Regions from separate parts of the Desulfofundulus salinus genome, predicted to be linked through region 1. Evidence: riboswitches for the same ligand, from Rfam matches in the RefSeq annotation. Region 1 holds a riboswitch; each other region holds the start of a gene.
The links. Region 1 has a riboswitch for cobalamin ahead of D7024_RS03255 (energy-coupling factor ABC transporter permease). Riboswitches for the same ligand answer to the same signal wherever they lie in the genome.
Positions count from the first base shown of each region.

Region 2: it holds a riboswitch for cobalamin, as region 1 does, so the genes downstream of both, thiC (phosphomethylpyrimidine synthase ThiC) here and D7024_RS03255 (energy-coupling factor ABC transporter permease) in region 1, are expected to answer to the same signal.
Region 3: it holds a riboswitch for cobalamin, as region 1 does, so the genes downstream of both, D7024_RS06050 (DUF2162 domain-containing protein) here and D7024_RS03255 (energy-coupling factor ABC transporter permease) in region 1, are expected to answer to the same signal.
Region 4: it holds a riboswitch for cobalamin, as region 1 does, so the genes downstream of both, cbiD (cobalt-precorrin-5B (C(1))-methyltransferase CbiD) here and D7024_RS03255 (energy-coupling factor ABC transporter permease) in region 1, are expected to answer to the same signal.

Region 1 covers NZ_RBWE01000001.1:628,073-635,113, forward strand. Annotated here, with positions in the region: gene D7024_RS03245 ((Fe-S)-binding protein) at 1-310, shown strand, start outside; gene D7024_RS03250 (DsrE/DsrF/DrsH-like family protein) at 410-877, shown strand; cobalamin riboswitch at 1,045-1,324, shown strand; gene D7024_RS03255 (energy-coupling factor ABC transporter permease) at 1,726-2,472, shown strand; gene D7024_RS03260 (energy-coupling factor ABC transporter substrate-binding protein) at 2,475-2,807, shown strand; gene cbiQ (cobalt ECF transporter T component CbiQ) at 2,800-3,582, shown strand; gene D7024_RS03270 (energy-coupling factor ABC transporter ATP-binding protein) at 3,579-4,502, shown strand; gene D7024_RS03275 (L-lactate dehydrogenase) at 4,623-5,570, shown strand; tRNA gene D7024_RS03280 (tRNA-Arg) at 5,660-5,737, shown strand; gene argH (argininosuccinate lyase) at 6,088-7,041, shown strand, end outside.
Region 2 covers NZ_RBWE01000001.1:2,562,443-2,569,483, reverse strand. Annotated here, with positions in the region: gene D7024_RS13005 (hypothetical protein) at 1-229, opposite strand, end outside; gene D7024_RS13000 (DUF4351 domain-containing protein) at 377-673, shown strand; gene D7024_RS12995 (RpnC/YadD family protein) at 1,034-1,990, opposite strand; gene D7024_RS12990 (Rpn family recombination-promoting nuclease/putative transposase) at 2,160-3,083, shown strand; gene D7024_RS15450 (class I SAM-dependent methyltransferase) at 3,200-3,862, shown strand; gene D7024_RS12980 (fumarylacetoacetate hydrolase family protein) at 3,923-4,681, shown strand; cobalamin riboswitch at 4,745-4,939, shown strand; gene thiC (phosphomethylpyrimidine synthase ThiC) at 5,048-6,346, shown strand; gene bzaB (B12 lower ligand biosynthesis ThiC-like protein BzaB) at 6,350-7,041, shown strand, end outside.
Region 3 covers NZ_RBWE01000001.1:1,168,628-1,175,668, reverse strand. Annotated here, with positions in the region: gene D7024_RS06065 (cobaltochelatase subunit CobN) at 1-2,174, opposite strand, end outside; gene D7024_RS06060 (DUF2149 domain-containing protein) at 2,194-2,511, opposite strand; gene D7024_RS06055 (MotA/TolQ/ExbB proton channel family protein) at 2,492-3,181, opposite strand; gene D7024_RS06050 (DUF2162 domain-containing protein) at 3,181-4,008, opposite strand; cobalamin riboswitch at 4,130-4,409, opposite strand; cobalamin riboswitch at 4,582-4,774, opposite strand; gene bioF (8-amino-7-oxononanoate synthase) at 4,978-6,147, shown strand; gene D7024_RS06040 (6-carboxyhexanoate--CoA ligase) at 6,238-7,023, shown strand.
Region 4 covers NZ_RBWE01000001.1:1,817,181-1,824,221, forward strand. Annotated here, with positions in the region: gene gap (type I glyceraldehyde-3-phosphate dehydrogenase) at 1-173, opposite strand, end outside; partial or broken gene D7024_RS09265 (heavy metal-binding domain-containing protein) at 470-781, shown strand; gene D7024_RS09270 (cysteine hydrolase family protein) at 883-1,416, shown strand; gene D7024_RS09275 (histidinol-phosphatase) at 1,417-2,268, shown strand; gene D7024_RS09280 (DnaD domain-containing protein) at 2,337-3,113, shown strand; gene D7024_RS09285 (ATP-binding protein) at 3,133-3,873, shown strand; cobalamin riboswitch at 3,877-4,163, shown strand; gene cbiD (cobalt-precorrin-5B (C(1))-methyltransferase CbiD) at 4,290-5,393, shown strand; gene cbiE (precorrin-6y C5,15-methyltransferase (decarboxylating) subunit CbiE) at 5,375-6,037, shown strand; gene cbiT (precorrin-6Y C5,15-methyltransferase (decarboxylating) subunit CbiT) at 6,063-6,599, shown strand; gene cobI (precorrin-2 C(20)-methyltransferase) at 6,583-7,041, shown strand, end outside.

The sequences.
Region 1 (7,041 bases):
ATGTTTATATGCCAGGCACGAGAACGTGCTACAGGAGCAGAGAACTTTGCTGGAGAAAGCGGGTATTGACGTGAGGGAACCTGCGGAGTCCGGAAAGTTCACCTTTTGCTGCGGCGGGCCTGCCGAGTCCCTGTTCCCCAGGAAGGCAAAAGAATATGCTAAAAAAAGGGTGGATCAAATCAAGAAGGTTTCCTTCAGGGCGGTGACCATGTGCCCGATCTGCCTGGTGAATTTGCAAAAGGCCGCCGGTGGAGAAATACAGCTGGAGGACATATCCAGCTACCTGGTACAGGCCTACTGCGGAGGATAGTATGAAGGCCCTCTTTATGCTGGAAGAAAAGCACCGGTCCCACATCTTTGTCCTCAACTTGCCGGTTAACTAAAATAACTTGTACGGGGGTGCAGGCACATGAAAAAAACCATCATCGTCTTCAGCGGTGATCTTGACCGGGTTATGGCCGCCTTTATCATAGCCAATGGCGCTGCCGCCATGGGTGACGAGGTTACCATGTTTTTCACCTTCTGGGGATTGAACACCCTGAGAAGGCCGGAGAAGGTTAAGGTAAAGAAGAGCTTTTTGCAGGCGCTGTTCGGCTGGATGATGCCCAGGGGTGCCAACAAGCTGGGGATATCGAAGATGAATTTCGGCGGCCTGGGTGCAAAAATGATGAAGATCGTAATGAGGCAGCAAAATGTTACCCCCCTTCCGAAACTTATCGAATCTGCCAGGGAGCAGGGTATAAGGATGATTGCCTGTACCATGTCCATGGACGTAATGGGCATAAGAAAAGAAGAACTCATCGACGGTCTGGAGTTTGCCGGGGTGGCCACTTACCTGGCCGAAGCCGACGAGGCCAATGTAAACCTTTTCATTTAGCCTTTTAAAGAGCTGCGCTAAAGGGACAGGTCTTTAAAATTTTTTGGCGTGGAGGCAATGCCGTTTTTACCAGCAATTTTACGACGGGGTTCTGGGACTAAGGTTTGGGAAGTTTGTGAGCGGGAAAATTTCTGGACAGGGTATACCTGTTGTGCTATAATTTAGGCAATTGAATAAAGTGGACGGGTGCTCCCTGCCGGTAAAGACAGGGATAGAGGGAAGTCAGTGAAAATCTGACGCGGTGCCGCCACTGTGAATGGGGAGTCCGCCACACAAAGCCACTGGCCCAGCACTCAGTTAATTTGATTCTGCTGTGACAGAGATTAGCTGATGATAAAGATTAAAGTAGCAATGAACGGAAATAAGCATGGCTGAGTGCTGGGCTGGGAAGGCGTGGTGGGGCAGTGATCCATGAGCCAGGAAACCTGCCCGTTCCTTTTCACCGTTTGTACCTACGGTCCATGGGGAGGTGAAAGAGGTTAGAGTATGGATGCTTTTACCCCTGCACCCGGACACGCAGGGGTTGTTAGTTTTTTAAAAATGTCAGATTGCAGGAATAGGTGCTTTATCCCGAGGGATAAGGCTTAAAGGGTGATGTGGTCCACTGTCCGGGGAGCCCCTTCAACTTTTTTAAGGAAACTTTGGGTGACTTGAGGGGGCCATGACCTGAGGGCAGCAGAGGACATGCCTATTCCACTCCTCAGTATCTGTACCGGGGGAGCGGTGGAGCATGTCCTTTTTGTGTTCACACGGTTACATTACCCCCCGGCACCAGGTCGGGGGGTTTTCTTTGTGATGGTTGGGCGGGCCGCTTGCCGGGTGACCTTATTTATAAGGGAGGTCTTTTTATGAGGAAGAATACGGGGATCCTTTTATCCATTCTCTTTCTTCTTTTCCTGTTCTTTCCCCAGCAAAATGCCTGGGCCATGCACATAATGGAGGGGTTTCTTCCCTTAAAGTGGTGTCTTTTCTGGTATGCTCTGACCTTACCGTTTCTCGTTGCAGGTATCCTGTCCATTCAAAAGGCCGTAAAGGTTGACCCGGGTGTGAAAATGCTCCTGGGGCTGGCTGGTGCCTTTGCCTTTGTCCTTTCGGCTTTGAAACTTCCTTCCGTTACCGGCAGCTGTTCTCATCCCACCGGCGTCGGGCTGGGGGCCATACTTTTCGGGCCGTGGGCCATGAGCGTATTGGGCTGCATCGTGCTGCTCTTTCAGGCGGTTCTGCTGGCTCACGGCGGCTTAACCACGCTGGGGGCCAACACCTTTTCCATGGCGGTGGTGGGCCCCCTGGTGGCCTACGTTATTTACCGGTTGGGTGAAAGGTTGGCCCTGCCCCGGTGGCTTTCGGTATTTTTGGCTGCCTTTTTAGGTGACCTGTTGACCTATGTTACCACGTCCATACAATTGGCGCTGGCCTTTCCCGCTTCCCATGGCGGGGTGGTAGCGGCCATGATCAAGTTCATGGGTATCTTTGCGGTAACCCAGGTGCCGCTGGCCATCAGCGAGGGTATTCTGACCATTATTGTTTTTAACTTCCTGGTTGCTCACAACCGCCATGAACTGGAACAACTGCGAGTCTTATCCCGGGGGGTATGAGAATGAGAACCGGTGTAAAAAACCTGTTATTGATTTTCATTGTCCTGGTACTGGCTGTCTTTCCTCTGTTGATGAATAAAAATGCTGAATTTGGGGGGGCCGATGAACAGGCAGAGAAAATGATTGGAGAATTACAGCCGGATTACCAGCCGTGGTTTGAATCCGTGTGGGAGCCTCCCAGCGGGGAGATCGAAAGCTTGCTCTTTGCCCTGCAGGCAGCACTGGGTGCTGGATTTATCGGCTATTTCATAGGGTTCTACCGCGGCTGCAGGGGGAACCACGTCAAGCGAAATCAACCCGGGGAGTTGTTAGGGGAGAGAGATACTGGTGTTTAAAATTGACCAGTATGCATATACCAGCAGCCTGCGCCATGTTCATCCCGGAGAAAAATTCGCCTTTGCCATGCTTACCATGAGTATATGCCTGGCGGCTTCAAGCGTCCTGGTACCTGCCCTGGTCACCTGTTTGACGGCGGCGGCCATAATCCTGGTCGCCCGCGTACCGGCACGCTTTTACTTCAGACTTTTGTTGCTGCCTCTGGGTTTTCTGGTGGCCGGGCTGCTGGCCATCACCCTGACCATCTCCCGGGAACCCGACCCGGCGGTTTGCGGGTTCGCTATCCGGGGGATTACCCTGGGTGTAACCATACCGGGCCTTTATCATGCGGCCCTGCTTTTTACAAAGTCCCTGGGGGCCGTTTCCTGTCTTTACTTTTTATCTCTGACCACTCCCATGGTGGAGATTATTTCTGTCCTGCGCCGGTTAAAGGTGCCTGCCCTGCTCATTGAATTGATGGGCCTGGTCTACCGTTTTATCTTCGTAATCATGGAAACAGCCGGTAGAATGTACATTTCCCAGACCTCACGCTGTGGCTATGCCGGTCTGAAGGCGTCCTATCGATCCCTGGCTCAGCTGGTATCCAACCTTTTTGTCAAGTCATGTTACCGCTCCCAGGCCCTTTTCACCGCCCTCTTGGCCAGGGGTTATACGGGAGAGATACGGATGTGGGAAGACCCCCGTCCGGTATCCAGGAAAAATCTGGCCCTTATTGCCCTTGTAGATTTTATCCTGCTGGTTCTGGTTCTGGTGAGCTGGAGGTGGCCTGTTTGAAGGAATTTATCCTGGAAGCCCGTGATATTCATTTTGTCTATTCCGATGGCACGACCGCCCTGCGGGGAGCCACTATGGCCATTGAAAAAGGAAGAAAGGTGGCGGTGCTGGGCTCCAACGGGGCCGGCAAGACCACTATTTTCCTTCACTTTAACGGTATCCTGCGCCCGGGGCGGGGCCGGGTGTTGTTTGCCGGCCGGGAAGTACGGTACGATCACCGTTCGCTGATGCAGTTGCGCAAAAATGTGGGCATTGTTTTTCAAGACCCCGATACCCAGCTTTTTTCGGCCAGCGTGATCCAGGAAATTTCTTTTGGCCCTTTAAATTTGGGGCTGCCCGAGGGGGAGGTGGCCCGCCGCGTGGAAAACGCCATGGCAGCCACGGAAATTGCCGACCTCAGGGACAGGCCCACCCACCTTTTAAGCTACGGCCAGAAAAAGAGAGTCTGCCTGGCCGGTGTTCTGGCCATGGAGCCCAGTGTGCTGATCTGCGATGAACCTACCGCCGGCCTGGACCCCGTACATGCTGCCCAGGTAATGAAACTATTTGACCGCATCAACCAGCAGGGTACTACCGTTATCCTGGCCACCCACGATGTGGACCTGGCCTATTCCTGGGCCGATTATGTGTTTGTGATGAGCCGCGGTACCGTGGTGGGGGAAGGCTTGCCCGAAGAAGTTTTTCACGATGAGCGGCTTTTGAAACAGAGTGATTTAACCCGCCCCTGGCTGGTGGAGATCCATGAGCAGCTGAGCCGCAGGGGATGGCTGCCTGACGGTTTACCCTTGCCCCGCACGAAAGAACAGCTTTTTGACTGTATTCAAAGGGTTTCCGGTTCAGGAAAACCGTCTTTAGTACATGTTTTCCCCCGGGAAAAAATGCGCTCGGAATGTGCATCATGCAGTGTGGGGAGAAAATGAAGGTCGGCCTTGACCTTGCAACAATAGGCTAAAACCGGGTGGCTTACATACGCCCAAAAAAAGAAGTTGGGATAATTTTTTTTTCTGGAAGGGGGGAGAATAAGGGGGGAGGGGAAGCGGATGCCCGTAAATGATAAGCGCAAAATAGCAGTGGTGGGAGTTGGTGCGGTCGGGTCCGCCACCGCCTACGCGGTGATGATGAGCGGCCTGGTCAGCGAACTGGTACTGGTGGATATCAACCGGGAGCGGGCCGAGGGAGAGGCCATGGACCTGGCCCACGGTGCTTCGTTCATCAAACCCATTCGCATTTACGCCGGCGAATATGAGGACTGCCGCGATGCCGATATCGTAATCTTTTGCGCCGGGGTCAATCAGAAGCCCGGCGAAACGCGCCTGGATCTGGTGCAACGGAATTATGCCGTTCTGAAAGAAGTTCTTGTTCGCCTCATGCCCCTGGAGGAGAACGGGGTGTTTTTAATGGTAACCAATCCGGTGGACATCCTTACCTACGCAGCGTTGCGCTTGACCAACCTGCCTCCCAACCGGGTTATCGGTTCCGGCACGGTCCTGGACAGCTCCCGTTTCCGCTATTTGCTCAGTCAATACTGCCAGGTGGAACCCCGGAACATTCACGCCTACGTGGTAGGCGAACATGGGGACACGGAAGTACCCCTGTGGAGCCTGGCCAACATAGCCGGCATGCCGGTGCAGGAATTCTGCTGCTGGCGTGGGGTGCCCTGCCTCAATCCCGAGGAAATCACCCGGCGGGTAAGGGAGGCCGCCTACGAGGTTATCGCCCGCAAGGGGGCCACTTATTATGCCATTGGCCTGGCGGTGAAACGGATTTGTGAAAGCATCTTAAGGGACGAAAACTCCATCCTGACGGTGTCCGGCCTGGTGGATGGCGAATATGGGATCACTGACGTTTGTCTCAGCCTTCCTTCCATTGTAAACCGGACGGGCCGGGTCCGGGTGCTGGCCGTACCCATTGCCTCCGGGGAAGAAGAGGCTTTACATCATTCCGCCCGGACGCTAAAATCAATTATAGCGCAGCTGGATTTACCGTAAAGGGTGCCGTATGGCCTATATTATGTAAAAGAATTTACTATTGCTTTTTTTCGTGGTTTTGATATAATAACATATGCAGTTGCTTAGATGCGCCTGTAGCTCAGCGGATAGAGCGCCGGCCTCCGGAGCCGGGTCTTGCGCAGGTTCGATTCCTGCCAGGCGCACCAGGATAAAACCCGCAAGCCCGATTAGATCAAGGGTTTGCGGGTTTTTGATTTCCTTGATACTACCTCGGAATTTTACAGCTTGTCAGCAGTCGTTAAGGGCAAGAACTCCTAAACCGCTTCTCAGACCTTTAACTGCTGCTTTTGTTGCTATGTGAAACTTGCCATTCTCGGCGAGCTGTTTTATAAATGGTTGTTAAGTGGTCCAATTGGGGGAAGAATTGAATTCGGGTGGAATCCCAAAAGACGTTTATGGGGCTTGAATTACCCGCCGCGGGAATGCTAAAATCAACAAGAATCGTTGCAAACAGGCTGGTGCCGCTAACAATCTCTTGCCGTAGGGAGTGTTTTCAGTGACCAAACTGTGGGGAGGACGCTTTCAAAAGGCTACGGATCACCTGGTGGACGACTTTCATTCTTCCATTTCCTTTGACCAGCGGTTGTACCGTTATGATATACGGGGCAGCATGGCCCATGCCCGTATGCTGGCCAAACAGGGGATTATTGCTCCGGAAGAGGCGCAGGCAATCATAAAGGGTCTGGAAGAAATCCTGGCCGACATTGAGGCCGGACGGGTGGAGTTTTCGGTGGCTGCCGAGGACATTCACATGAATATAGAACAACTGCTTACCGAACGCATCGGTCCGGTGGGAAAAAAGCTCCACACCGCCCGCAGCCGCAACGACCAGGTGGCCCTGGACGTGCGCATGTATCTTAAGGACGAAATTGACGCCATTATCGCTCTCCTCAGGCAGTTGCAGGAAACTTTACTGGATCTGGCCGAAAAACACCTGGATACGGTCATGCCCGGCTATACCCACCTGCAGCGGGCCCAGCCAATCACCCTGGCCCACCATTTAATGGCTTATGTGCAAATGTTTGGACGGGATTTGGACAGGCTGCAGGACTGCCGGCGGCGTACGGATGTCCTGCCCCTGGGTGCGGGGGCCCTGGCCGGCACCACCTTTCCCATAGATCCGGCCTGCGTGGCCGAACAGCTGGGTTTTGCCGCCGTGGCGGAAAATAGCCTGGATGCAGTCAGTGACCGGGACTTTGCTGTGGAATTTACGGCTGCCGCAGCTTTGATCATGGTGCACTTGAGCCGCTTTTGTGAGGAGATTATCCTCTGGTCTTCTGCAGAGTTTGCCTTTGTGGAGCTGGATGATGCCTACAGCACCGGCAGCAGCATGATGCCCCAGAAAAAGAACCCCGATGTGGCGGAGTTGACCCGGGGCAAAGCCGGCCGGGTGTTTGGCGATTTGATGACCCTTTTGACCATGCTTAAAGGTTTACCCCTGGCTTACAAT
Region 2 (7,041 bases), 1.9 Mb from region 1:
TCCTGTAAAGAGCTTCATCTAAACTTTCGCTGATCAAGTTTTTGAGTAATGGCTCACGGGCGATCCCTGCTGCTTCGAGAAGAGGTTCCTTTGCGTTTTGTCCGCTTTTATTTGCCTTGCTGGTAATGAGTTCCCGTAAAACGGCTGATATGGAGCAGCCCTGCCGGGAGGCCAGTTCACGCAGGAACTGGTACTGCCACTCTTCCACTACCACCTGCATGCGCCTCATACAAGCATCACCTTAAGCTATAGTTATTACACACTTAATTGTTACACATTACACATCTATTGTCAAGTAATGCCACTGCCAATAAGTGGAGAAGTCCTACATTCTGCAGGACTTCAGCGAGAAAGAAGCAGACATCGGGTGGAAAAGATGATTACGAACCTGGAAATAACCCTTGAAGAGATGCAGCAGCAGGCAGAGATGCGCGGGTTAATTAAAGGCAGGGCTGAAGGCGAGGCCAGGGGTAAGGTTGAAGCAAAGCAGGACGCCATCTGCAAGTACCTCAGGAGGAGGTTTGGTGATGCATCCGCCGGCCTGCAGCGGAAGGTCCGGGAGATGACCAGCCTGGAAGTGCTGGACGGCGTGATGGAGGAATTGTTTGCCGCCAACACCCTGGAAGAGGCGCAGGCCATCATCAGGGACGGCATGGAGAGGTTTATGCAGTGAGGGAAACGACATAATTGCAGGGAGAGCTCATCCCCGCAGCCCGCATGTTATAAGGCTTGCGGGGATTTTATTAGGAATCGATGTAAGAAGTTATAGAACTGCGTCCTGGAACCTCACCGGACGGAACCAGTTAGGATTGGTTATAAAAGACCCTACCGGCTTCCCCTTTGGCTGGATAAATGACATTGCTTTAGGCCATGATTCCGCGGCATTTGGGCACCCCGAGCATTAGGGATTTTGACACGCCGGAGGGCGAAGTAATGCGGACCCGAAGCGAATGGCTTCAACTATTTTCGAGCCAGGCCCCAGCCGAAAGCTCCTCCGCAGGCCACCGGTAGGGCTTTACCTTGTCTCCGGACGTTACACTTCTTCCAGGAGCCGGGCGAACTCTTCGAGGCTCTTCACCCTGACGCTTTTCTTGAGCAGGGAACGGAGCACCGCCGGGTCGTCAATGGCGGCCAGCTTCTTGCCCATACCTTTTTTGACTCGGCCGAAGCGTTCCTCCAGGACTTCCTGGATGTCCCTTTGCAGCGTCTCGATCTCTCCCTCGAGCTTTCCCGCCTTCCTGCCCTTTTCCAGGCCTTCCGCCAGGCCCTTTTCCAGGCCTTCCGCCAGGCCTTCTTTTCGGCCTCTCTCCAGGCCTTCGTTTATCCATTCCTGGACAATACTGGCTTCCTGCAGCATCTCCATTTCCCCCTTGAAAAACTCGAGCAAAAAATCGCGACTGAAGTAGCGCGCCGCCACGGTGATAGCCACCGACAGGGCATCGGCCCGGTGCTTCTCGTCGCCGATGGCCAGGACCAGTTCTCTAGTTCTGGCCAGGGCAGCTTCTTCTTTACCGTTTTCGGCCAGCAGGACGAGCAGGGGAGCGAGCTCCTTCAGCTCGCCGCCGGCAATGGCTTCTTCGTATTCCCAGAGCCTGATGACCCGGTAGGTGAAGGTGTGGACCGCCCTGCTCCGGAAGGTCACGGCATAGGCTTCGGGTAAACGGCGGTATTCCTGCCGCGCCAGGTAAATGACTGCCGAGATGGCCGGTCGCCGGTAGGCGGCGGTCAGGAGCGCGTTGTAAGTGAACATCCGTTCCGGCAGGTCGGTCTCGTGCTGGAGCTGGAATTCGAGGTGCAGCAGGTACTCCTGGTCATCCAGGCGCAGGCCGTAGACGAAATCGAGCCGCCTTTCCGGGAGGTTGATCTCCGGGTTTTCGATGGTGGCCACTGCCACCCCTTTTGTGGAGCCCAGGACAAGTTTGACAAAGGGTTTCGGGTAACGGCGGGCCAAAGCCTTGAGGCTTCGGTCAATGACATTAACGGCCAACAATCCCAGTCCTCTCAACGGCAGGCAATTAAATCTTGTGTGTATACTATATCTATTATATCATGCCGCGGGCGGCGGCAGGAAGATGGAATTGACGGTTTCAGATTTTGGCTCGCGCGCAGAATCTGGTATAATAAGGTTGACAAGAATAAACGGGGCGGGGGTGGGGGGATTGGCGGAGATCAGGGGGATCAACCGGACCAACGACTACGCCTTTAAGCGGATCTTCGGGTCGGAAGAAGGGAAAGAGGCGCTGCTGAGTTTTCTCAACGCGGTACTGAAGTTACCGTCCGGCCGGGAACTGACCGGCGTGGAACTGCTGGACCGGGAGATAGACCCAAGATACCTGCTGGACCGCGGCGCCAGGCTGGACGTCCTGGCCCGTACGAAAGAAGGCACGCTCATCAACATCGAAGTCCAGGTGACCAACCAGTACAACATTGACAAGCGGACCATGTACTACTGGGCGGGGCTGTACCACGGGCAGCTGACCAGCGGTCAGAAGTTCGCCGACCTGCGCAAAACCGTGACCATAAACATTCTGGCCTTTGACTGGTTCCGGGGTGACGGGCGGTACCACCGGGCCTTCCACGTGCGGGACGATGAGAGCGGTGAGCTGTTGTGCGACGACCTGGAGATCCACTTTCTGGAGCTGGAGAAGATAAAGACGATCAAACGCAGGCCGAAGGATGCGCTGGAGGCGTGGATGATGTACCTGAGCAACCTGGAAGGAGAAGAGATGGAGGCGATAGCCATGGAGAACCCGGGGATCAGGAAAGCGTTGACCATCGAGAAAGCCTTCTGGCAGAGCAAGAAGGAACGCAGGCTCTACGAGCTGAGGGAGAAGGCCATGCGGGATGAGATTTCCGCCCTGGCCGGCGCCAGAGCCGAGGGCGAGGCCAAGGGCAAAGTCACGATGGCCCAGGAAGCCATCTGCAAGTACCTTGACGCCAGGTTTGGGGAGGCCTCACGGGACCTGCAGGAGCGGGTCAGGCAGATCGACAGGCTGGAGGCCCTGGACAAGATCATCAACAGGATTTATACCGCCGGCTCGCTGGAAGAGGCGGGTTCCGTGATCGACGATGCCGTGAAGTAACTGAATCATTGTTACACATTACACATCTATTGTCAAGTAATGCCCTGCCAATAAGTGGAGAAGTCCTACATCCTGCAGGACTTCAGCGAGAAAGAAGCAGACATCGGGTGGAAAAGATGATTACGAACCTGGAAATAGCCCTTGAAGAGATGCAGCAGCAGGCAGAGATGCGCGGGTTAATTAAAGGCAGGGCCGAAGGCGAGGCCAGGGGCAAGGTTGAAGCAAAACAGGACGCCATCTGCAAATACCTCAGGAGGAGGTTCGGTGATGCATCCGCCGGCCTGCAGCAGGAAGTCCGGGAGATGACCAGCCTGGAAGTGCTGGACGGCATCATGGAGGAATTGTTTGCCGCCAACACCCTGGAAGAGGCGCAGGCCGACAATCATGTGGACGTGGTCATCTCCAACTGTGTGATCAATCTGGCCGCGGACAAAAGCAGGGTGCTCCGGGAAGCCTTCCGGGTGCTCAAACCCGGCGGGCGCCTGGCCGTTTCCGACATGGTGTGGCGTCGTGAGGTACCCCACGGGCTGCGGCAAGATGTCGAGCTGTGGGCGGGCTGCGTGGCCGGCGCCCCGACGGAAGAAGAGTACCGCCGCCTGCTGGAAGCGGCCGGTTTCACCGGGGTATCCATAGAGGTAATCCGGGTCTTCAGCCCATCGGACTTCCCGGAAGGAACTTTGCCGGAGGAAATGAAACAGCAGCTGGCCCTCTATGAAGGTGCCCTGGTCAGCGCCTTCATCCGGGCGCAAAAGCCCCTGTATTCACCCCCAAATGTGTAAAAAGTATGGTAAAATAATAAAGCATCAAAATCTCATCAACTGTAGCAGGGGTGTTTTTTTATGCGTATTGGTCGTTTTCATCACAGGGGAGAAATTTTCTACGGCATAGTTGAAGGTGACACGGTTTTACCGGTGGCCGATCCCTTTCAATCTTTGGAACCGGTATCCGGGCGGCAGTTCGCCCTGCCGGAGCTGGACCTGCTGGCTCCCTGCCTGCCCACCAAGGCGGTGTGTGTGGGGCTCAATTACCGGGACCACGCCCTGGAGCTGGGTATGGCCCTGCCGGATGAGCCGGTCCTGTTCCTGAAGCCGTCCACCGCCGTGATCGGCCCCGGGGAACCCATTGTTTACCCGGCCATGAGCCATCAGGTGGACTACGAGGCCGAACTGGCGGTGGTGATCGGGAAAAAGGCGCGGCAGGTGCGGGAGGAAGAAGCGGCCGGGTACATACTGGGCTATACCTGTGCCAACGACGTTACCGCCCGGGACCTCCAGAAAAAGGACGGGCAGTGGACCCGGGCCAAGTCGTTTGACACCTTCCTGCCCCTGGGTCCCTACATCGTCACCGGCGTCGACCCGGGAGACAGGGAAGTTTCGCTCTACCTCAACGGGGAGCGAAAACAGCATTCCTCCACGTCCCAGTTGATCTTTCCGGTATACCGGCTGGTCAGTTTTATCTCCCGCATCATGACCCTTTTGCCCGGGGATATCATCCTTACCGGTACGCCTGCAGGGGTGGGGCCGGTGCAGCCGGGGGACACGGTAGAGGTGGTTATATCCGGCATCGGCCGGCTGGCCAACCCGGTAGTCAAAAAATAAAATAACCGTTCCAAATTTTGCTTGACGTTGCCGGGCCGGTGTGGTAGAATCCCATATAAACAATAACTGAATAGTCAAACAGGTGCCCCGCAGGGGGAGAATAGGGAAGTCCGGACGGGTGGCATACCACCCGGAAACGGCGCGGTCCCGCCACTGTAGTCGGGGAGCTTATCCCGGTCACTGGGGTTTGGCCGGGAAGGCCGGGATAAAAAGCGATGATCCGTTAGCCAGGAGACCTGCCTGTTTGAGAGAATGGCTGCTCTCGCGCGAAAGGGCGGCCGTGCGCGGAGGATGATGGTAAAGTCCTCAGCCAGGTAAAGTTTTGGCTGGGGACTTTTTATTTTAACCAAACGGAGGTGTCGCGAAATGCCAACGCAAATGGCCAGGGCCCTGGCCGGTGAGATTACCCCGGAAATGAAAAGGGTGGCCGGGCGGGAGGGGGTGGATCCGGAGTTCGTTCGCCGGGGAGTGGCTCAAGGCACCATCGTCATACCCCGCAACCGCGCGAGAAAGAACATCGATCCCGTGGGCATCGGAACGGGCTTTGCCGTGAAGGTAAGCGCCAGTGTGGGCCTGGCGGCGGAAGGGGACACCATCGAGGGCGAGGTCGCTAAAGTACGGGCGGCCGTGGAAGCCGGCACTGATGCCATTATGGATTTGAGTGTGTGCGGGGATATTGACGGTGCCCGGCGGGCCGTGCTGGCGGCAACGACCACGCCCGTGGGTACCCTGCCCGTGTACCAGGCCCTTGCCGAGGCCCGGGAGAAGTACGGGGCGGCGGTAAAAATGAAGGTGGACGAAATGTTCGAAGTTATCGAGCGGCAGGCCGCCGACGGGGTGGATTTTCTGGCCCTGCACTGCGCCACCACCTGGCAGACCCTGCGGGCGGCCAGAAAGCACCGCCGCGTCGATTACCTGGTCAGTCATGGGGGCAGCCACTTAATGGGCTGGATGATTTACAACCAGCAGGAGAATCCCCTTTACGAGCATTTCGACCGGCTGCTGGAGATCTGCCGCCGCTACGATGTTACCTTGAGCCTGGCCGATGGGTGGCGTCCAGGCTGCCTGGCCGACTCCCTGGACGCGGCCCAGGTGCAGGAGCTGGTGGTGCTGGGGGAACTGGTGGCCCGGGCCCGGAAGCAGCAGGTGCAGGTGATGGTCAAAGGGCCGGGGCACGTCCCCCTGGGGCACCTGAAGGCCACCGTGCAGCTGGAAAAGCAGCTCTGCCACGGCGCGCCCTATTTTGTCTTCGGCCCGGTGGTTACGGATATCGCTCCGGGATACGACCATATTACGGCGGCCATCGGCGGGGCGCTTTCGGCCTGGGCCGGGGCGGAGTTTCTCTGTTATGTCACTGCCGCGGAGCACCTGGGACTGCCCGGTGTGGAGCAGGTGCGGGAAGGGGTCATTGCCGCCCGCATTGCCGCCCATGCAGCCGACGTGGCCAGGGAGCCCCGGGCGGCGCAGTGGGACCTGGAAATGTCCCGGGCACGCAAGGCCCTGGACTGGGACAGGCAAATCGAACTGGCCCTAGATTCCCGCCGGGCCGGTGCCCTTCGCCGGGAGCGCAGCCACGGTTCTCACCGGGCATGTGCCATGTGCGGCAGGTACTGCGCCATGCAGGTGGTAGGGGAATACCTGGGCAAAGAGCAGGGGGTGTGTTAGGTTATGACCCAGTTGTTGGCGGCCAGGGAAGGCCGCGTCACGCCGGAGATGGAGGAGGTGGCCCGGCGGGAGGGAGTGGATCCGGAATTTATCCGGGCCGGGGTGGCCGCCGGTACCATCGTCATCCCGAAGAACAGGTTGCGGAAAGGAATCCGGCCCTGCGCCATCGGTCGGGGCCTGCGGACCAAGGTGAATGCCCTCATCGGCACCTCCAGCGACCGGGACGACCCGGAAATGGAGGCCCGCAAGATCGAGGTGGCCATTTCCGCCGGGGCCGATGCCATTATGGACCTCTCCACCGGGGGGGATATCGACGGCATGCGCCGCGTTAGCCTGGAAAGGGCCACGGTTCCCGTGGGAAGCGTGCCCATCTACCAGGCGGGCATTGAGGCCATCGAGAAGAGGGGCGGCATTGTGGCCATGACTCCGGAGGACATGTTTGAAGCCATAGAAAAGCAGGCCGCCGCGGGCATTGATTTTATGGCCATTCACTGTGCCCTGAATTTTGAAGTGGTCGAGCGCCTGCAGAAAACCGGACGGGTGACGGACATCGTGAGCCGGGGCGGCGCCTTCCTCACCGGCTGGATGCTGCACAACAGGAAGGAAAATCCCCTCTACGAGGAGTTCGACCGGGTGCTGGACATCCTGCGGGAGTACGACGTCACCTTGAGTCTGGGCGATGCCATCCGCCCCGG
Region 3 (7,041 bases), 540 kb from region 1:
TCCCCCCACCCCCGTACGGGCTGCGGGCCAAGGAAAATGTTACCCAGTGTGGCACCGGGAATAACCAGGTTGCCTTCGTAAACCATGATGTTACCCGGAGGTGGACCCCATTCCTTTTCCACCTGCGCCCGCAGCTCCCCGGGCAGGGTAGCGTACCATTCCAGGTATTTTTCCACAGGCAGGACTAAGGCTCCCGCCTGCACCAGTTCGGCCAGTTCTCCCGGCGCCCAGCTGCCGACATTTCTGCCCTGCCTGCGAATTAGTTCTTCTATTGCCTGGGGGCTGAGGTCGCCTTCCACCCGGTAACCATTGTCCCGCAATGCCTGCAAAATAACCGCTGCGCTGGCGATACTGTTTAAATAAGCGGCGCCGATATCATCCTTACCGGCATGGTGGTTATAGTAAACAAGGGCTATTTTTTTGTCTGCATTGCTTTTCTGCCGCAGGTTTACCCAGGCCAATGCCCGGCCTACCAGGCGGTCAATACGATCGGGAAGGGGTACTTTTTTGACTATGCGAGCCCCCGTACTTTCATCCACCCTTACCAGCGTACTGCCACCCATGAATACCGGCTCAATGCGTCCGTCCAGTTCAGGATAGGCAATTTGCCAGGCCACCTCACTGCTGATACCTGCCGGGTTGCTCTGCCAATCCTCTAAATCGCTGCTGTAAACCGGTGCCATAACCGGTACGTTTAACTGTTTAAACAACTCGATACCGGCTTCCGGCTGGCCGTAAATGAAGTTAAATCCAATCCCGGCAATGAGAAAGTCCACCTGTCTTTTGCCGCCGGGCATAAAGAAGTCCTGAAAGGCCGTTTTGCGGCTGCTGCTGTCACTGAAAACCAAAAGCGCATTGACTCCCCTGGCTTCCAGTTCCCTCTGGACGGCCAGATACATGTCGATATCACTATTTTTAAAGAAGCTATCGTAGCTAATAATGCCGACCCACGGAGCTCCCTCTTTTAAATGTCCGCTGGCTTTATACCAGGCAAGATAACCACCTGAAGTACCGAAAGTGCCCGGCGGCAGTCCCGTACCGCCTCCACCGCCGGTAGGCAGGTATACGGCATCATGCACGCTCTGATATACCTGGGTAAGGTCAAACCCGGAAAGCTCCGGCCCCCAAAGGGCATCATATACCGCCCGGTAGACTGTAGCCTGAGCATCCCCCAGATAAGCGGCCGCAACCCGGTCATAAAGGGCATTATAAACTGTATCTACGGCCAAACCGGCACTTTGCCCGTCGCTATGATATACCGCCTGGTAAACAGACTGGCGCACGGTATCATAAAGGGCCTGTAATCCCGTTTCTCCCTGCTCCGCCAGGTATACGGCTTCAGCCACAGTTCGGTACAGACCACTGGTATCCAGGGTAGAAGCCCCCCCGCACCGGTCGTACACGGCCTGGTTCACCGCCAGCCGGGCCAGTGTCCAGTTCGTACTGTTATCCGGCTGGTACACGGAAGCGTAAACGCTGTCATAAACTGCCCGGTGAACTTCATTTACCGCCAGGCCCTGAGCCGCACTATCACCCGCCGCGTATACAGCATTGCATACCGTCTGGTACAGCCCATCCACGTTGAAGGTAAGTCCCTCAGCATCAGGATGGTAGATGAACCGGACGGGCATTTTAACCGGATCTAACTGTTCTCCGGTTGTTACCTGTCCGTATCTGGAGGCCAGATACAATACCAGCCGCCGCATATTTTCCACGCCGCCATTTACAAAATATTGAGCCAGGAAAGTATTTTGACTTTCATCAATACGGGGGTATTCAGGAAAAGAACCGCTACGGGTGGAAAGCACCTCGCACTTTTCAGGCAGGTCCTGCAATAAAGGCCCAACTGTTTGAATGGTTGAGGCTCCAATCATTTCCATCAAGAATACATCTGCATCCTGCAACGATTGCTTCAGCTGCTGGATTTTTTCTTCGCTCTTCAGGTCGTTGGAGCTAAATAACTTCAGCTCAACAGGATAGTTCTGCAGCTGGCCGTAAGCATCCACCAGGGGTACCAGAAACCCCTCACTGCCCAAAAGCATGACCACCCTTGTGCGTGCATTTTCATTTGCTGCAGCCCCGGAAGCACTTATTAAGAAAACAATAATCAGGACTATCAGGCTCAGGAATAGCAAGGTCGGGTGTTTTTTCCATTTTGCTTTACCTGTGGGCATTGATCCACTGCCACCTCACTTATTGGCTATTCTTCTCAATCATGATCAACTTCCCGGTCTTCGGGTCCTGATAGACCGTACCCATCTCCTGGTAACCAAAGCCGCCCCCCTGTTCTATCCCGGGTATCTCCTTAAGCTCCTTACCCCGTTCCACGTTAATCACCCGCTGAATGCTTTGCATGAGTCGCTGTTTTTCCTCGGGCTTTACTTTGGCAAAGATAATGTTCTGCAGGTTCCAGGAAAGTACCAGGGCGACCATCAAACCGCAGCAAAAAACCAGCATCACATCAATCAGATTGGCCAGCCCGCCCAGGAGATCAACTTCTTCTGCGGACAACCGCTCCCGCCTCCGTCTCCTGAACAGCACGGCTTTCACCCCCCACCACCAGTTCCAGCAGCAACTCCAGATACCTTAAATCCTGCTCGTACCAGCGACGACGCACCCTGGAAATGAGAGCACCCACCGCTCCGGCAGCCACACCCACCACCGTAGTATCAAAAGCAATGATCACTGCTTCGGACAATCCCCGCACATCACCCTGCCCCAGAGCAGCCAGCCCGGGACCAAGGGGGATAAGAGTGCCCATCAACCCGAAAACCGGGCTGAGTTTGGCCAGTAAATCCGTTTTGTCCAGTGTTTGTTTAAACCGGAATTCTTCACGGTCCAGTATGTCCTGAGCCACCAGCCTCCTGACCTCAGGGGACAGTCCGGGTTTTGCCAAAAGATCCGATACCAGTTTTTTTTGGCGCGGATTTAAAGCACTGCTATCAAGCACCTGCTGCAGGTTACGCATCTGCCAGAGGGAAACCCCTCCCACGTCATGAATTACTTCCAGCAGGTTGACTGGCTGAATAACTTTTCTTCTCCTCATTTCAGCCACAAAACTACCCAGTTCCATGAAGGCAAAAACGAGAAAGAAGAGCAGACCCATAATATCGGGAATTAGCAGGCTCTGGGATGCGGCATGCAAAATTTTGGTTAAATATTCGGAACCAGGAATGGTCATCAATCATCACGTTCCTTTAAAAAATTGATCTGATAGCGAAAATAACCCGCCAGGCTTAAGATCACCAACCCCGCTAACACCGCCGCCAGCCAGCGGGGCGAATCAATGTTCACGGGAGTTAAGGGCATGGTCATGGCCTGGACAAAGTTGGGAATAAAAAGAGCAAAGATAAGCGTCATCAATCCGGTAAACAACAACAACGGATTAAAAATAGCTACAGGCTTATACCCGGTCAAACGGATCGCTCTTCTCATGGCAAGGCTGGTCACAATAACCAGGATAAAAAACAGCACCGCAACAAACAGTCCCAGGCGAGAAAGCCCTGTACCCACCATGGAACTGGCTACAATGACTGAAAAGGCCAGGGCAACCAGGCATAAAGGACAGGGTAAAAAACCCAGGGCATACTTAAACCGCTCCAGAGCAGGAGAAATAACAGCCCCTGGCGCCGGCTGTCCTGCAAGGAAATGACAGGAGCTGTTAGAGGCAACCGCCTTACCGGCAAATTCCCCATCTCCCCTGGAGCGAAAACTTGCTTCACGCAAGCAACCCGGGGAGGAACTCCCTGCTCCCTTTTCCTCCTGCAGCCCCAGGTAAATCAGAAATATGGCTACCAGCAAGGCTCCTGCAAAGGTGTAACGATCCAGAAAGGAAATCAGGGTTTGTTGATGTGTACCAAAGAATACAACCAGCCCGTAAAGGATACTCCCGAACAAAAAAGATGTCAGCACCAGCCCCCACCGGCTCAGCCACGAGGCACCCAGGATCAATCCTGTTTTAATACTGAGAACAAGAGTTGCCAGCAGAAGTCCACCATAAATTGACATACAGACCCCTTCCCATCTTGCCTTAATAAAAAATCCCCCATCTACCCAGATGGAGGATTAGCCCTGGCACCACAATCATGCCACGACAAATTAAACCACCCCCCGTCCGCGCAGGTTGGTCCGGTCGTTCCGGTAACGGGCAGGTCTCCTGGCTCGGGTTCACCGGAGCTCCACGTCTTCCCATCCAGCACTCAGCCATGTTATGGTTTCCTTCGCCGTAACCTTATCGTAGCAGTAACCAAATTTCTATCAAAGCAGAAAGCAATCTTACTGAGTGCTGGACAGTGACTTTGCTGTGGAGTCCCTCCCCCTCACAGTGGCGGGACCGCGCCGGATTTGCACCGGCTTCCCTTTTCACTTTCACCCCTCGGGGTAAAAGCACCCGTTCCGGTATGAAATTGTCATCAGGCAGCAGGACATTAAACCATTTGCTGCCATTTAACCGAAAATGGTACACATTAAAACGAATAACCCCGGCCTGTCAGAGACCGGGGTTTGTTTACAATGGCTATAATCCCACGTAAAAAATGGTAAGATTACCACCGGCACAAACCCCTGTTCCCTGGGAGGCTTTCCGTGCCGCGTGCCCGGGCAGGTCTCCTGACTCATGGGTCATCGCCTGCTTCCCGCCTTCCCGGACTCTCCGGTCCAGTGGCCCTGTGGAAAGCTGCTACCCATTCACAGTGGCCCCACCGTCCAGGATTTTCACCTGGTTCCCTTTTACCCCTGCCTGATTGGCAGGGGAACCCGGACACGGCTATGCGGTTAAATCCCTTTACATGAAACAGTAACACATTTCTGATAAGTTGTCCATAGTAAATTGACAATAGAAAACCATTTTTCGTTATAGGGTGCAGTCGGGGCGTGGCAGAGCGGCTTAAAAACGTTAACCTATGCAGGAATAACGGTTAACGGTGGAGAATAACATTTAACCCGCGCATTGCTTTAAGTTTCGGGGAGGGAATAAAATTGATTGATTTCTTAAGCGAAGAATTGCGTTTAATGAAAGAACATAATCTGTATCGTTCATTGTACCTTATAGACGGCCCTTCTGAACCCAAAACCATTATTAACGGTCGGGAAATGCTATTATTTTCTTCTAACAACTACCTTGGTTTAGCTACCCACCCGCGGGTAAAGGCTGCAGCAATAGCCGCCGTAAAAAGATGGGGAACCGGCAGCGGGGGCTCCCGCCTGACCACAGGTAATTTTACTTTGCACCGTCTTTTAGAAAAAAGAATTGCCCGGTTCAAAGGAACCGAAGACGCAATTGTCTTTAACACCGGGTATATGGCCAACCTGGGAGTGATATCGGCCCTCGTGGGCCGGGGCGACCTGGTTATCAGTGATCAGCTTAACCATGCCAGCATCGTTGACGGCTGCCGGATTAGCCGGGCTACGGTGAGAATATACCGTCACGGCGATATGGAAGATTTACGGCACATTCTTTCGGAAAGCACTTCCTTTCGCAGGCGCTTAATCGTTACCGATGGGGTTTTCAGCATGGATGGTGACATAGCTCCCTTACCCCAATTGTTTGAACTGGCCGAAGAGTTTCAAGCCCTCCTAATGGTAGATGACGCACATGCTACCGGAATACTGGGAGACAAGGGAGCAGGTACGGTGGAATACTTTGGTTTGGAAAAGCGGGGCATTATTCAAATGGGTACCCTGAGCAAGGCCCTGGGTAGTGAAGGAGGGTACGTGGCCGGCAGTACCAGTTTAATAGACTTCTTACGTAATCGCGCCCGCAGTTTTATCTATTCTACAGCCCTTTCCCCGCCCGTAATTGCTGCTGCCATGGCTGCTCTGGATGTACTGGGAGAAGAACCACAGCTACGCCGGCAACTTCATGCTAACGTCCAGTTTTTGTATCAAGGGTTAAAGGACATGGGTTTCGAGGTGTTACCCACCCGGTCTGCTATCATTCCCCTGATTGTTGGAGATGCCCACAAAGCCCTGGCGTTATCTGCCATCCTGGCTGAAATGGGTGTATTTGTCCCGGCCATTCGCCCGCCCTCGGTACCGGAGGGAACCAGCCGTTTAAGAATTACCCTTATGGCCACCCATACTGAAGACAATATCCAGTTTGCTTTAAATGCCTTCCAAAAGGCCGGGAAAAAACTAGGTCTGATTTAATGCTGTATACGGCCTTCACGGCCTGGCCATTGACCAGGATAATGGCAAGAACGAAAGAGCAGATAGAAAGGAGAAGTTCCTTTGAAAACCATGGTTTATAGCGTCCGCATGAGGGCCGCCCAGGGGGGACCCCACGAAAAGGGCGGGCGGCACATTTCGGGGGCAGAAAAAATTGTCCCTTTCGAACAGGTTGCCCAAACAATACAGCAGATGCTCCACCGGGCAAAAAGCCATGCCCTGGGGGAGCCTGATTTTATAAACATTAACGTGGAACGCCTGGAGCTCCAGTACATAAAATATATTACCGCCCTACCATTGCAAACGGCAAAAACAAAGGACCATGAACATGCTCTTTGGTGTGCCCGGCAATTGCTTTCTGCCAGCGGGGTACAGCCAGCAGCTATTGAAAGGGCCCTGGAGTTGCTGGCCCGGGGACCTGCACCCGGTGGTCAAAACATGCGGGGAGCAGTCATAATGGATGCAGCAAGCGGCAGACGCCTGGAACCCGACCCCTGGCGGGGAGTACGCGTTTCCCGGATGGATTACACGCCCCGGGCCGCAGCGGAATTATCGCGCCTGCTGGAATCAATGGGGCTGGAACACTTCAGGGTCAGGGAAGCCCTGGCTCTGGCCACCAAGGTAATCTACGCCGGGACGCTGGCGGAAATATGCTGTTCCGACGACCCCCATTATACCACCGGGTATGTCTCCTCCCAACGTTTTGGATACGTGCGCATACCCCATCTGAAACATGCCTCTTTTAAAGGAGGACGGGTATTCTTTATCCGTTCGCAAGAGATAAATCTCGAAGAATATATAAGCCGGTTGCAGGAAGAACCGGTGTTAATTGATCAAATCAGAATCTCAAACGGATGAAGGGTAAAAAAGTAAAAT
Region 4 (7,041 bases), 1.2 Mb from region 1:
ACCTCGCCCCGGCAAATCCCATGCACGGAATCATATTTAAGCAAATGGGCCAGTGTACCGGCATCGGTAAGGTCATTAACGGCTACTACTTCTAACTCCGGATGGTTCAGAGCAGCCCGGAAAACATTACGCCCGATGCGCCCAAAACCGTTAATACCCAATCTTACCGTCATTTTGATCACTCCTTTTTCAGGATATACAGGGTTTATTTTTTCCAATCCCACCAGATTGCATGCTGTAAAAAATACACCTGGCAAAAATTAAAATAACATAACCTGCTCTTTACGGGCAATAGTTAGTCCGGAATCCAGAATTACCCGTCAATTTTCCTTAAAATTGATATATTGCGTGCACTTTCCGTTTGATGAAAGGATAAAGGGTATCTTATAGCGAATATTAATATGCAAAAAAATTAAATTAACACGGGCATTGCTTTATTTGTATGCCCTTTAATGAGGAGGTCTGCCATATGATTTTAACCACCACTCCAAACGTGGAAGGAAAAAATTTTAGCTTATCTGGGTATCCTGGCCGGAGAGGCAATCATGGGTGCCAATATAGTGCGGAATTTGTTTGCTGCCATTACCGATATTGTGGGCGGGCGTTCCGGCGCTTATGAGGCCAAACTCTCCCAGGCCCGCCAGATTGTCCTGGAGAAAATGGCCACCAGGCCCGCCGCTTAGAGGCCAACGCGGTGGTCGGTATTGACCTTGATTATGAAGTAATCCGGGAAGGCATGCTCATGGTCACCGCCAGTGATACAACCGTCCAAGTTGCTTAAAAAAGTTAGCGATGATTAGTAAGATGTGCTAAAATATTATTAGCTTTGTGCTTGGCTAGAAAGATTGAGCGCTATGGTTTTTTAAAAAAAGGAGTGGTCCTATGTCCCGCAACGTTTTAATGGTCATAGACATGCTCAAGGATTTCATCGACACCGACGGCGCCCTGAATTGTGGCGAAAAAGGGAGGGAAATTGTACCCTTTGTAGTGGAAAAGGTAAAAGAGTTCATGGCCCAAAAGGAGCCAGTAATCTTTGTCATGGATGCCCATGACCCCGAAGATCCGGAATTCTCCCGTTTCCCCGTCCACTGCGTTTACGGCACCCCGGGAGCAGGGCTCATTGATGAACTTGCTTCACTGGTGGAGGAATACCCTTTTGCCATCAAGATGCCGAAAACCCGTTTCAGCGGCTTTTTCCGTACTAATTTAAACAAAATCCTGGAAGATCTTAATCCGGCTGCAGTTCACGTTGTGGGGGTTTGCACCAATATCTGCGTCCTGTATACGGTGGAAGAACTGCGCAACCGGGACTACCGGACGGTGGTGTATACCCAAGGGGTGGCCAGCTTCGATGAGGAAGCCCACCGGTGGGCGCTAAAACAAATGGAAACAGTTTTAGGAGCGGAGATTGCTTAAATGAAACCCCTTTTGGACTACCACGTCCACCCCGGCTATTCTATAGATGCCGAAGATCACAGCATTTTGGAATACTGCCAGCAGGCCCTGAACCTGGGGTTAAGGGAGATTTGTTTTACCCCCCACCTGGAAGTGGACCCGGTACGGCGCCGGCTGGACTGGTTCGTACGGTTAAATGGAAGGCTTCACCCCATGGAGGATTTAAGCTGGCTTGATCATTATTTCCGGGACATTGAAAAAGCCCGTAGCCAGCTGCATGACCGGGAACTGAAAATAAAGGCTGGTTTAGAAGTTGGCTATGAACGGGGCTATGAGAAAACCATTGAAAAAATTTTAAACAATTATCCCTTTGATTATGTACTGGGTTCCATCCATTGCCTTGAACATCAATCCATATCCTCCTGGGAGGAAAGCCGGATCTACTTCTCCTCCCACACTGTGGAAGAGGCGTGTGGCGAATACTTTCAAGTCTTAAAGGAAGCCGTGGAAAGCAACCTCTTTGACTGTATCGGTCACCTGGATCTTTATCGACGCCACGGAGAACGCCTCCTGGGTACAGCCCTGGGAAGTGCCCATAAAGGAATGGTCGAACCGATTCTCAAGGAAATAGCACGGCGAAATATGGGGCTGGAAGTAAACACCTCCAGTCTGCGGCGGGGACTGACCGAATTTCATCCCAGCCGGGAAATTCTTTTAAAGGCCCGGGAATGTGGAGTCAAAATATTCACCGTGGGCTCCGATGCTCACCGGCTTTCTGAGTTGGGAGCATATACAAACCAGGCGGTGTTAATGTTAGAAGAACTGGGGCTTGCGGTGCACACCTTTACTTCTCGTCAACCTTGCCCCCTTTAACGGTTTTTTTTGCCTGGACAAACTTCCTCCCTTACCATAAAATATTCACTAAGCGGGGGAGGAAGAGCATGATGAATGGCAGAACGGTGAAAAGATACCGGGAGGGGAACATTACCGCTGCCTTTGGTGCCGACCTGTTGCTCCAGGGCACTACCACCATCCCGAATCTTTTACTCCGTTTGTACCGTCACCTTGATATAACCGACGAAGAAATGATCCTTCTCATTCAGCTTCTCCGGTTGCAGGTAGAGGAAAAGAACCTGTTTCCTTCCGCCTCCACCCTGGCCGCATGCACGGCCCAGGATGTAACCCGGGTGCAACAAAACCTGAACAGGTTAATAGAAAAGGAAGTTCTGGCCGTAACCCAGTATTATGACGAAAGAAAAGATCAGATCCTCAGTGGATATGACTTTGAACCGCTGTTGGAAAAGCTCTCGGAGATCTGGGCCAGCATCAGGGTCAAGGAAATTGAACGTACCCGCAGCCTGCTGGAAAAAAGGCCTTTAGAGACAACGGCGCAAGAATTTGCCCTGATCATCCGGGCCTTTGAACAGGAATTCGGGCGGCCTGTTTCCCCCATGGAGGTCGAACAGATCCGCCAGTGGGCCGAGGAACTGGACCACACGCTGGTTTTGGAAGCTTTACGCCGGGCCGTCCTGATGGGCAAGCATAATTTTAAGTATATCGATAGTATTATTCTGGAATGGAAAAAGAACAACCTGCGTACCGTCGAGGAAATAAACGCCTATGACGCACAATTTAAGAAACGGCGTTCAGGTAAGCAACTTTCCTCCAAGGTGGATGACCGGAAGAAAGCACTTTTGAAAACGCTATACCTCAGTTAATTAGAAAGGATGCCGGCCAGTGAAGGCCTGTCCTGTATGTGAAGATCGGGGTGTGGTGATTAAAAACAATGTAGCAGTTCCCTGCCCGTGTAACAAGCAGAGGGCACTGGTCAACCGTTTTAAAGAAGCAGGGTTACCGGAAGGCTTGCGTTACCACACCTTTGACAAATTTAACTTTAAGTATTACTCGCGATTGCGAGTAGATGCGGAACGCAAGCTGACCTATTATGAGTCGGCCCGGCGTACTTTCCAGGCAGCCCAGGACTTCGTGAATAATTTTAAAAACGACCGGCATATTGACGGTTTGTTGATTACCGGCCCAGTAGGCAGTGGAAAGACATTCCTGGCCGCCTGCATAGCCAACGCCCTGTTGGAAGCAGAAGTGCTCCTACTGTTTGTGGTCGTACCGGACTTGCTGGACCGCCTGCGTTCAACTTATGACCAGAACCGCCAGGGTGGAGATTATTCGGAAAAGGATCTCATGGATGCCGCAAGGGAAGTACCCCTTTTGTTTTTAGACGATCTGGGTGCCCATAATTATACCGAGTGGACCAAAAATAAACTTTATTCGATCTTAAATTACCGCGTCAACCATCGCCTCCCCGTAATCATTACCACCAACATCAGCCTGGAAGATTTGGGCGAATATTTAGGAGAAAGAACCACTTCCCGTATTTGCCAGATGTGCTGGCCTTACCGGTTACCGGTTGAAGATGACATTCGCATGGTCCAGCGCAGGGAAAGGCTCCGGGAAGGTTAAAAACTAAATATATGCGGGGCAGGTCCTCAAAGGGGATAATAGGGAAGACCGGGGAGCAGGTGGATCCTGTTTAAGCCGGCGCGGTCCCGCCACTGTAACCGGGGAGGAACCCGCAAAGTGCCACTGGCCCAGCACTCACTGATGAGCTGCTACATCCGATGGTATGCTTGTTCAGCAGTGAAAATATAACAGCATGGTTTAACCGATGTCACTGGTGAGTGCTGGACCGGGAAGGCGCGGGCATCCAAAGATCCGGGAGCCAGGAGACCTGCCTGCCCCTTTCACTGGAACATGCCCTTTCCTAAAGGGTAAAGCCAGTGGTAGGCCTTTCTATCTTCGCGCGAAAGATAGCAGGCGTAAAGACTCTCCACACGCCCCTACTTTTGCCGGGCGTGTTTTTTTCAGGGGGAAACAAGGTGGCTAAGCCTTTACGTAACGGAATAACGACAGGAGCCTGTGCCGCTGCGGCTGCCCGGGCTGCCACGGAGTTGCTTTTTCACGGCACAAAACCTGCTCAGGTCATTTTGGTCAACCCCATGGGACAGTCCTTAACGGTACCCATCCACCAGGTAGAGGCAATAGCCGGCGGCACCAGGGCGGTGGTGATCAAAGACGGAGGAGATGATCCCGACGTTACCCACGGTCTGCCCGTTGTGGTCGAGGCCCGCCCCGCCCCAGACGGAATTCGCCTTCACGGAGGTCCTGGTGTAGGGCGGGTAACCAAACCGGGGCTGGCGTTGGCCGTAGGCGAGCCCGCCATTAACCCTGTTCCCCGGCAAATGATTAAGGAGGCTGTGGCCGCCGTTCTCCCTCCCGGACGGGGAGTGGAACTAATGATCAGCGTACCCGGGGGAGAATTGATAGCCAGGCGCACCCTGAACCCCCGCCTGGGGATTGTGGGGGGTATATCCATCCTGGGAACTACGGGTATAGTCCGGCCCATGTCCGAGGAAGCGTTTAAGGATTCCCTGCTCCCCCTTCTGGACATGGCCAGGGCGGCAGGCTTCCACCAGGTCGTCCTTACTCCGGGGCACATGGGCGCCCGGATAGCGGTGGAGGGATACGGATTTCCCGCCGAAGCCGTGGTGGAGATGAGCAATTTCGTAGGTTTTATGCTGGAAAGCTGTGTGGAAAAAGGCTTCTCCGGCGTGTTGCTCTGGGGGCACCACGGCAAGCTTTTAAAGGTAGCCGCCGGCATTTTTCATACCCACAGCCGCGTTGCCGACGCCCGGCGGGAAACCCTGGCCAGTCACGTTGCCCTGATGGGTGGTGAACGGGATCTGATCGCAAGCATTATGGAAACCGGCACCATTGAAAGTGTGGTTGAGTTGCTGGCGGAACACAATTTCCTGTCTGTTTACCACCAGCTGGCTTGCCGGGCCAGCCAGCGGGCCATGGAGTACGTCCACCACCGTTTAAAGGTGGGGACAGTCCTTTTGACCCTGGACGGCAAAATCCTCGGTTGGGACCGTCAGGCACAGGAAATCGGGAGGGCGCTGGGATGCCGCGAATTAGGGTAATTGGCGTAGGACCGGGTAACCTGGATTATCTCACCCCTGCCGCCCAAAGAGCTTTGGCCAGCGCCCGGGTACTGGTAGGCGGCCAGCGCCACCTGGTCTATCTGGCCCGAGAGGAACAGAAAACTTTTGTAATTAAAAATAATCTTGCGGCCATGGTGGATTTCATCCGCTCACACCGGGAGGAAGGGGTAGCCGTTTTAGCTTCAGGAGATCCTGGACTGTACGGAATCTTGAATTACCTGCGCCAACATTTTACCCCGGAGGAACTGGAGGTCATCCCCGGAATCAGTTCGGTACAACTGGCCTTTGCCCGCCTGGCCATACCCTGGCATGATGCACTGATCTTGAGTGCCCACGGAAGACCTGCCGGCGACCTGGTTAACCTGATGCGCCACCATGGGAAGGTAGCCCTCCTCACCGGCCCGGGAGCTCCACCCAACCACATCGCCAGCCTGCTCGTGAAGGCGGAAATGGCTGATCGAAAAGTTTTTTGTTGTTGCAACCTGGGTTATCCAGAGGAGGAAATCCTGGAAACCACACCCGGTAAACTGGCCCGCCGGGACTTTTCCGGGCAAAGTTATTGCGTCATGGTGATCATTGATGAAAAAAGCTTGGACATATGTAACCCCGGGGATTCCCGATGACCTGTTTATCCGGGGGAGTGTCCCCATGACCAAAGAAGAAATTCGCGCCGTCACCCTGGCCAAGGCCCGGCTGGCCCCGGGCCAGGTGGTGTGGGATATTGGCAGTGGCACCGGCTCTATTGCTATCGAAGCAGCCCGGCTAATCGGTGACGGCATCGTTTATGCCGTAGAGCAAAAGCCCGCGGCACTGGAGCTGATCCGGGAAAACATGCGTCGCTTTGGCCAGAAGAACATCCAGGTGGTGGACGGCCGTGCCCCTGAGGCACTGCTCCCGCTCCCGCCCCCCCACCGGGTCTTCATCGGCGGCTCGGGCGGCCAGTTAGGGGAGATAGTCCAGTTGCTGGCGGAAAGGCTTGCTCCGGGGGCAAGACTGGTCATCAACGCCCTGACCCTGGAAACACTAACCCGGGCCCTCACTTTGCTAGGCCCTCCCTGGGAAAAAGAGGTGGTGCAGGTTTCCGTAACCCGCACGGTATCCCGGGGCCATTATCATCTGATGCATGCTTTAAACCCTGTGTGGATCATCACTGCCCAAAAGGAGGGGGATGAGGGTGTTGGGTAAGTTTTATGGCATCGGTGTTGGTCCCGGAGATCCGGAGCTGCTTACCCTAAAGGCCTACCGTGTTTTACAGGAAGTGGATGTAGTGTGTGTACCCAAATCGGCCGCCGACCGGGAAAGCCTGGCCCTGTCCATTATCAACAAGGCTATCAAGCGCCAGTTTACAACCCTGGAGTTATCCTTTCCCATGTCCCGGGATCACCAAATACTCGAACAGCACTGGGCCATGGCCGGTGAAAGGGTGGCCCAACTGGTACGAGAGGGGCAAAAGGTAGCCTTTGTCACCATCGGTGACCCGATGTTTTACAGCACCTATGGTTACGTCCGGGCTTACCTGCAAAAAAATTATCCCGACCTGCCCGTAGAAACCATTCCGGGGATCACCGCCATGAGTGCCTGTGCGGCCGCGTTGGAAGAACCACTGGCCATAGGGGAAGAAAGCCTG